Regions from separate parts of the Ancylobacter pratisalsi genome, predicted to be linked through region 2. Evidence: riboswitches for the same ligand, from Rfam matches in the RefSeq annotation. Region 2 holds a riboswitch; each other region holds the start of a gene.
What was found. Region 2 has a riboswitch for thiamine pyrophosphate ahead of G3A50_RS16015 (ABC transporter substrate-binding protein). Riboswitches for the same ligand answer to the same signal wherever they lie in the genome.

Region 1 (2,264 bases), 2.1 Mb from region 2:
CAGCGCCGTTCAGCGCCGTAGCAATGATGGCCTCTGCCAGGCCAAGTTCGCCGAGCAGTTCGGCGAGCGTGCCAGCCCCGGTGTCGGCCGGCTCACCATTCACGATGATCTTCATCCATGACCTCCGGGAAATGCGTCCCGTCGAACGCCAGTTCCGCCACCCGCCGCGCCAGCGCCGGCGCCAGCAGGTAGCCGTGGCGGTAGAAACCGTTGACGTAGATGGTCTTGCCGCGACGGCGGATGCGCGGAAGATTGTCCGGAAAGGCGGGCCGGACATCGGCGCCGATCTCGACGATCTCGGCCTCGCCGAAAGCCGGGTGCAGGGCGTAGACCGCCGACAGCAGTTCCAGCATCGAGCGCCCCGTCACCCGCCCGCGCTCGTCATTCTCGATCGAGGTGGCCCCGATCATGAAGTGCCCGTCGCCGCGCGGCACGATGTAGACCGGTATCCGCGGATGGAGCATGCGCACCGGCCGCTTCAGGGCGATCTCGGTGGAATAGAGCACCAGCATCTCGCCCTTCACACCGCGAAGGTCGGCCAGCTGGTCGCGGGCGGCGAGGCCACGACAGTCGATGACCACATCGCTCTGATCGGCCTGATCGTCCGCCTCATCGTACCCATCGGCCTCGTAGCGCATGTCGATGCCGAACTGGCCGGTGAGCTTGCGGGTCAGCGCGGCGAGCGCCTTGCGCGGCTCCAGATGCGCTTCGGTGGGGAAGAAAAGCCCCTGGTCGAAACGCCCTTCAAGATCCGGCTCCAGCGCGGCAAGGCGCTGGCCGTCGATCCATTCATAGTTCGTGGTACGGCGCGAAAACCGCCTGAGGTCTGGCAGGTCGCGCGGCTGGGCCAGCACCAGGCTGCCCTCGGTGGGCACATCCGGGACTTCGCGCCGCCAGTAATCCAGCGATTCAAGGCCCATCTCGGCCACCAGCGGCTCGGCGCTTTCGCGTTCGCACCACGGTGCCAGCATCCCGCCAGCATACCAGGAGCACCCCTGCCCCGACGCCGATTTGCGTTCAACGACAGTTACTTGTGCCCCGCGCAACGCCAAAGCATGGGCGCAGGTCAGGCCCGCCACGCCGGCACCAACCACTTTCACGCGCAGCGAATTGACGGCCCGGTCCGTCACCGCTCCGTCATGTGTTCCGTTAGAGGATGTCATGCAAGCCTCCCTCCGCCAGTTTCAACTGGATCAGGTTCAAAGGGTCGCCATGCCGCGCATATGCGCGTCGATGGCCTCTCAGCCTCCTGACGAGGCTCCCCTGGACAGGCTTGATATAGTCGTGGAGCCGACGATTGTCACCGTGCCGCGGGCATTATTCCCACGTCATCCGATACGGGATGGCAGGTTCACGACATTGTCCGGCGGACGGTGCGTCGCGGTGTCTATGGCGCGGTGCAAAGCCTCGCGGCCAAACGGTTTTCCAAGGCGCAGCACGCCCGCATTGGCATCCTGAGGCAGTTCGGCGTAGCCCGTGCCCAGAATGATCGGCAGGTTCGGCCGGCGCTCACGGATCGCCGCCGCCAGCTGGACCCCGGTCATGCCAGGCATGGCCTGATCGGTAAGCACGACGTCGAAATCGGCACCGGTATCGAGAACAGCCAGCGCCGCCTTGCCGGAGGACGCCTCGGTCACCCGATAGTTGAGGTCTTCCAGCATCGCCGACGTGGCGGAAAGGACAAGCGGATCGTCATCCACCACGAGAACGCGGGCCTGCCCTCCCTCCATGACTTTCGCCGACGCAGAATAAGCATCTGAACCCACAGACTTTTTCGCCGCAGCTTCAGCGAGGGGCAGGTAAATCGACGCCGTCGTCCCCTTCCCCGGCCGACTGCTGAGAACAAGCCGACCGCCGGACTGGGCCGCAAGGCCGTGCACCATGGCAAGGCCAAGGCCCGTCCCCTTGCCGACTCCCTTGGTCGTGAAGAACGGTTCGGCGGCGCGGTTCAGCGTGTCGTCATCCATGCCGGTGCCGGTATCGGTCACGCTGAGACAGAAATAGTGATTCGGGGGAAGCTCTTCCGAATCCGGTTCACCGTCGGCCACGATCACCTCCTCGCGCGCAGCGATGGTGATGGTTCCGCCATCAGGCATGGCATCGCGGGCGTTGACCGCGAGATTGAGCAGGGCCAGTTCGAGCTGGTTGGAATCGACCCGCGCGCGCGGCAGGCCAAGAGGAAAGCGGGTTTCGATCTGAATGCTCGGCCCGATTGACCGGCGCATCAGATCCGCCATCCCAAGCACGAGCTCGGGAACGTCGAC
Region 2 (2,264 bases):
GAGGTCAGCGTGGACGCCTTCGTCGACTGGGCGTGCAGTTCCGCACTGGAACGGCTCGGCTTCGCCACTCATGGCGAGATCGCCGCATTCTGGGACCTGGTTTCGCCCGACGAGGCACGGCGCTGGGTGGCGGCCAACGCCTCCCGGCTGGAGCCGGTCTCCATCGCGCTGGCCGATGGCAGCCGCACCCGTGCTTCCCACGCCTTCAGGGGATGCGCCGAGGCCTTCGCCGCCCTGCCCCCGCCGCCGGCACGCCTCAGGGTGCTCAGCCCGTTCGACCCGCTGCTGCGCGACCGCAACCGGGCGGAGCGCCTGTTCGGATTCACCTACCGGATCGAGGTCTTCGTGCCCGCCCCGAAGCGGGTCTACGGCTATTACGTCTTCCCCATTCTCGAGGGCGACCGCATGGTCGGACGGATTGACATGAAAGCCGACCGGAAGGCCGGCGTGCTCGATGTGCGCCGGCTCTGGCTGGAGCCCGGCGTGCGCGCCTCCACCGGCCGCCTCGCGGCCCTCGACGCCGAACTCGGGCGCCTTGCCCGCTTCGCCGGAGTGGAGCGTGTCGCCTATCTGGATGGTTGGCGCGGCGCGTGAACCGCCCGCAACTCCGCGTTTCCCATACATTTGCCCCGGCATGCCAGCTCTGCTAGCGTTGCCGCGTCCGAGGGGTGTCCCGCCGGCCCGCAAGGGTCTCAGGGGCTGAGATGGCACATGCCAGACCCTTTGAACCTGATCCGGGTCATGCCGGCGAAGGGACGGAACGTCGGTGGGTCCTGCGGGGTCCCGCGCCGGAATTCCCCCGAAAGCTCATGTGCCGGATCTCCAACTGCGAGGAGATCCATGTTCAAGACCAAAACCTTCAAATTCATCGCCGCCGCCACTTTCGGCCTCGCGCTGTCGCTGACGCCGGCCGCCGCGGCCGACAAGCTCACCGTGCTGCTGGACTGGTACGTCAATCCCGACCACGCCCCGCTTGTCATCGCCAAGGAGAAGGGGTTCTTCGAGGCCCACGACCTCGATGTGGATCTGGTGGCTCCCGCCGACCCTTCGGCCCCGCCGCGCCTTGTTGCCGCCGGGCAGGCCGATATCGCGGTCAGCTACCAGCCCAGCATCTATCTCTCGGTGAATGAGGGCCTGCCGCTCGCGCGTATCGGCACACTGGTCTCGACACCCCTGACGGCACTGGTGGCGCTGAAGGACGGGCCGATCAAGTCGATCGCCGACCTCAAGGGCAAGACGGTCGGCTACTCCGTGGCCGGACTGGAAGACGCTCTGCTCGGCACCATGCTCACCGATGCCGGCCTCAAGCCGAGCGACGTCACCATGATCAACGTCAACTTCGCGCTCTCGCCGGCGCTGGTGGCGGGCAAGGTCGACGCCGTGATCGGCGCCTACCGCAATTTCGAACTCACCCAGATCAAGCTGGAAGGCAAGGAAGGCGTCGCCTTTTTCCCGGAAGAGCATGGCGTGCCCATCTTCGACGAGCTGATCTACGTCGCGCACAAGGACAAGCTGGCCGACCCGCGCCTGAAGCGCTTCCTCGCGGCTGTGGAGGACGCGACGATCTACGTGCTCAACCATCCGGATGAGGCCTGGGCCGTCTTCGTCAAGGCGAACCCGAAGCTCGACGACGAGCTCAATCGCACCGCGTGGAAGGACACGCTGCGCCACTTTTCCCATGCCCCTGCCGCGCTGGACACCGGGCGGTATGCGCGATTCGCGCAGTTCATGAAGGACCACGGGCTGATCGACAAGGTCGAGCCGGTCGCCACCTATGCGCCGGCGCTGCCGTGATCGGACGATCTTGGCGGCTCTGATCGGTACCGGAAAAGGTGCGCCGCGAAACGATGAAACGTTTCGCGGCGTATAAATTGGCCCGCTCCATGCTTCCGGTACACGGTCGACGGTGATACCGATGCCCGCGAATTGAACGGTCCGGAGGTCGAGAACGGGAATGGCCATTCTGTCGGGCAACGTGGCGTACTTCGCCGCGGCCATCGTCATAGGGGCAACCGTCGGGCTCGTCGGCTCCGCCTTCCACTTCGGTGTCGACATGCTCGCCCAGGGCTGGCCAACCTTTCTCGACACGGGGATGGGGCTGGACGGCCCGGCGCTTTATGTTGCCGCCGCGCTGGTGGCCGCTGCCATGACCCTGGTCTCGCTCTGGCTGGTGCGGCGCTTCGCGCCGGAGGCCGCCGGCTCGGGCGTGCCCGAGATCGAGGGCGCGATGGAAGGTCTGCGCGAGGTGCATTGGCGCCGCGTGC
Region 3 (2,264 bases), 1.0 Mb from region 2:
TACGGATATCATCGGGTTTTGACACCGTGCGGCGTGGCAACACGCGGCGGGACAACCTCGCGCGCGGCTTGCCATTGGCCGGCGAAACCCTTAAGCCCCGAGTGCGTGGGAGAGCCCGTAGCTCAGCTGGTAGAGCACGTGACTTTTAATCATGGGGTCTTGGGTTCGAATCCCAACGGGCTCACCACGCGTAACCCCTTGATCAATAATATAAAAACGCCTATTTTCCGCGTTTCGACAGGTAGAACGAGACGGGAACATGAGGCGGATTTGCGCCGTCTCAGGTCTCACGTGAGATCCACAGGAGCCCTTTGGCGCGCCGGCACCTTTGGCGGTGGTCGCGCCAACCTGTTGCCTTATGGCCCGGGATCCTGAACTTCCTTTGGATAAAATCTGTCTCCGTGATCGACGGACTTTGCTCATCTATCGAGGAAGATCCGCTCTCGGGTCCGCGCAACTCCCTTTTGGCCGGACCGGCCCGTCGCGCCGTTGTCATGTGACGCCCCTAAAAGAGCACTCGCATCACCTGACGATGACGACCACGGATGTACTGGCGTTGGTCGTTGAGGGGATCGGAAAGGCCGGGGAACCCCGGCCTTTTTTGTTTTCCGGCCCGTCGTTTCGCGTGCGCTGAAAGCTCGTCGTTCGAGGCGGGCCAGCCCACGATTTCTTCCCATTCCGATGCATGCCATCCGCGAACGGCCAGGTGCGGTTGACAGGACCGACCGAGTCGCCTTTGCTCACCGACGTCCGAGGGGTGCCCGATCAGGGCTGAGATGGCGAAGGCCAGACCCTTTGAACCTGATCCGGGTAATGCCGGCGAAGGGACGGGATGAACGCGGCAGAACGCGGCCGCCATTCTTAGCCTCATCGCGCCCGGATCTCCACGCAACGGAGGTCCAATGTCGACTACATCACTCATCAAGAGCCCCTCAGGGGTGTCCACCGGGCCGATCGGAGGCTCGCGCAAAGTCTATGCGTCGCCCCGCTCGCATTCCGAACTGCGGGTTCCCTTTCGCGAGATCGCGCTGAGCGATCCGGCCGAGCCGCCGGTTCGCGTCTACGACACGTCCGGCCCTTATGGCGAGGCTGATCCGGTGATCGACCTGCGCCTCGGGCTCGACACGCCGCGCGAGGCATGGATCCGGAAGCGCAGCTATTCAGCCATTGCCGGCCGTCCGACCCGCCCGGAAGACAATGGCCATGCGACCGGCGAGCGGCTGGTCGAGCCCTGTCCGGCGCGGCGCACGCTGCGCGCGGGCGCACCTGGGCAACGGGTGACGCAGCTGGAATTCGCCCGTGCGGGGATCATCACCGAGGAGATGGTCTATGTCGCGCACCGGGAGAATCTCGCTCGCGAGGAAGCCGTCGCCGATGCGGCGGACCGGCTGGGCGACGGGGAGAGCTTTGGCGCGGCGATCCCCGCCTTCGTGACCCCGGAATTCGTTCGCGACGAGATCGCGTGCGGTCGGGCCATCATTCCGGCGAACATCAACCATCTTGAGCTTGAGCCGATGGCGATCGGCCGGAATTTCCTGGTCAAGGTCAACGCGAATATCGGCAATTCCGCCGTCAGCTCCGGCGTGGCGGAGGAGGTGGAGAAGCTGGTCTGGGCGATCCGCTGGGGCGCCGATACCGTCATGGACCTTTCGACCGGCCGCAACATCCACAACATCCGGTCCTGGATCCTGCGGAACGCGCCGGTGCCCATCGGCACGGTGCCGATCTATCAGGCGTTGGAGAAGGTCGGCGGCGATCCGCTGAAGCTCGATTGGGAGGTCTTCAAGGACACGCTGATCGAGCAGGCCGAGCAGGGGGTCGACTACTTCACCATCCATGCCGGCGTGCGGCTCGCCTATGTGCCGCTCACGGCCGATCGTGTGACGGGCATCGTCTCGCGCGGCGGTTCGATCATGGCGCGCTGGTGCCTCGCCGGGCATCGTGAGAGCTTTTTGTACGAACGCTTCGACGAGATCTGCGACATCATGCGCCGCTACGATGTCTCGTTCTCGCTCGGTGACGGGCTGAGGCCGGGTTCGATCGCCGACGCCAATGACGTGGCGCAGTTCGCCGAACTGGAAACGCTGGGCGAACTGACCAAGGTGGCCTGGGACAAGGGCTGCCAGGTGATGATCGAAGGCCCGGGGCATGTTCCCATGCACAAGATCAAGGCCAACATGGATAAGCAGCTGCGCGAATGCGGGGAAGCGCCGTTCTATACGCTCGGTCCGCTCACGACGGATATCGCGCCGGGTTACGACCAC

Region 1: another riboswitch for thiamine pyrophosphate. It lies ahead of thiO (glycine oxidase ThiO); the one in region 2 lies ahead of G3A50_RS16015 (ABC transporter substrate-binding protein).
Region 3: another riboswitch for thiamine pyrophosphate. It lies ahead of thiC (phosphomethylpyrimidine synthase ThiC); the one in region 2 lies ahead of G3A50_RS16015 (ABC transporter substrate-binding protein).

Annotation. Positions count from the first base shown of each region.
Region 1 covers NZ_CP048630.1:904,095-906,358, forward strand. The annotation lists gene thiS (sulfur carrier protein ThiS) at 1-115, opposite strand, end outside; gene thiO (glycine oxidase ThiO) at 93-1,106, opposite strand; TPP riboswitch at 1,154-1,275, opposite strand; gene G3A50_RS04490 (MHYT domain-containing protein) at 1,329-2,264, opposite strand, start outside.
Region 2 covers NZ_CP048630.1:3,414,344-3,416,607, reverse strand. The annotation lists gene G3A50_RS16020 (winged helix-turn-helix domain-containing protein) at 1-594, shown strand, start outside; TPP riboswitch at 655-773, shown strand; gene G3A50_RS16015 (ABC transporter substrate-binding protein) at 841-1,794, shown strand; gene clcA (H(+)/Cl(-) exchange transporter ClcA) at 1,955-2,264, shown strand, end outside.
Region 3 covers NZ_CP048630.1:4,438,669-4,440,932, reverse strand. The annotation lists tRNA gene G3A50_RS20680 (tRNA-Lys) at 112-187, shown strand; TPP riboswitch at 744-845, shown strand; gene thiC (phosphomethylpyrimidine synthase ThiC) at 903-2,264, shown strand, end outside.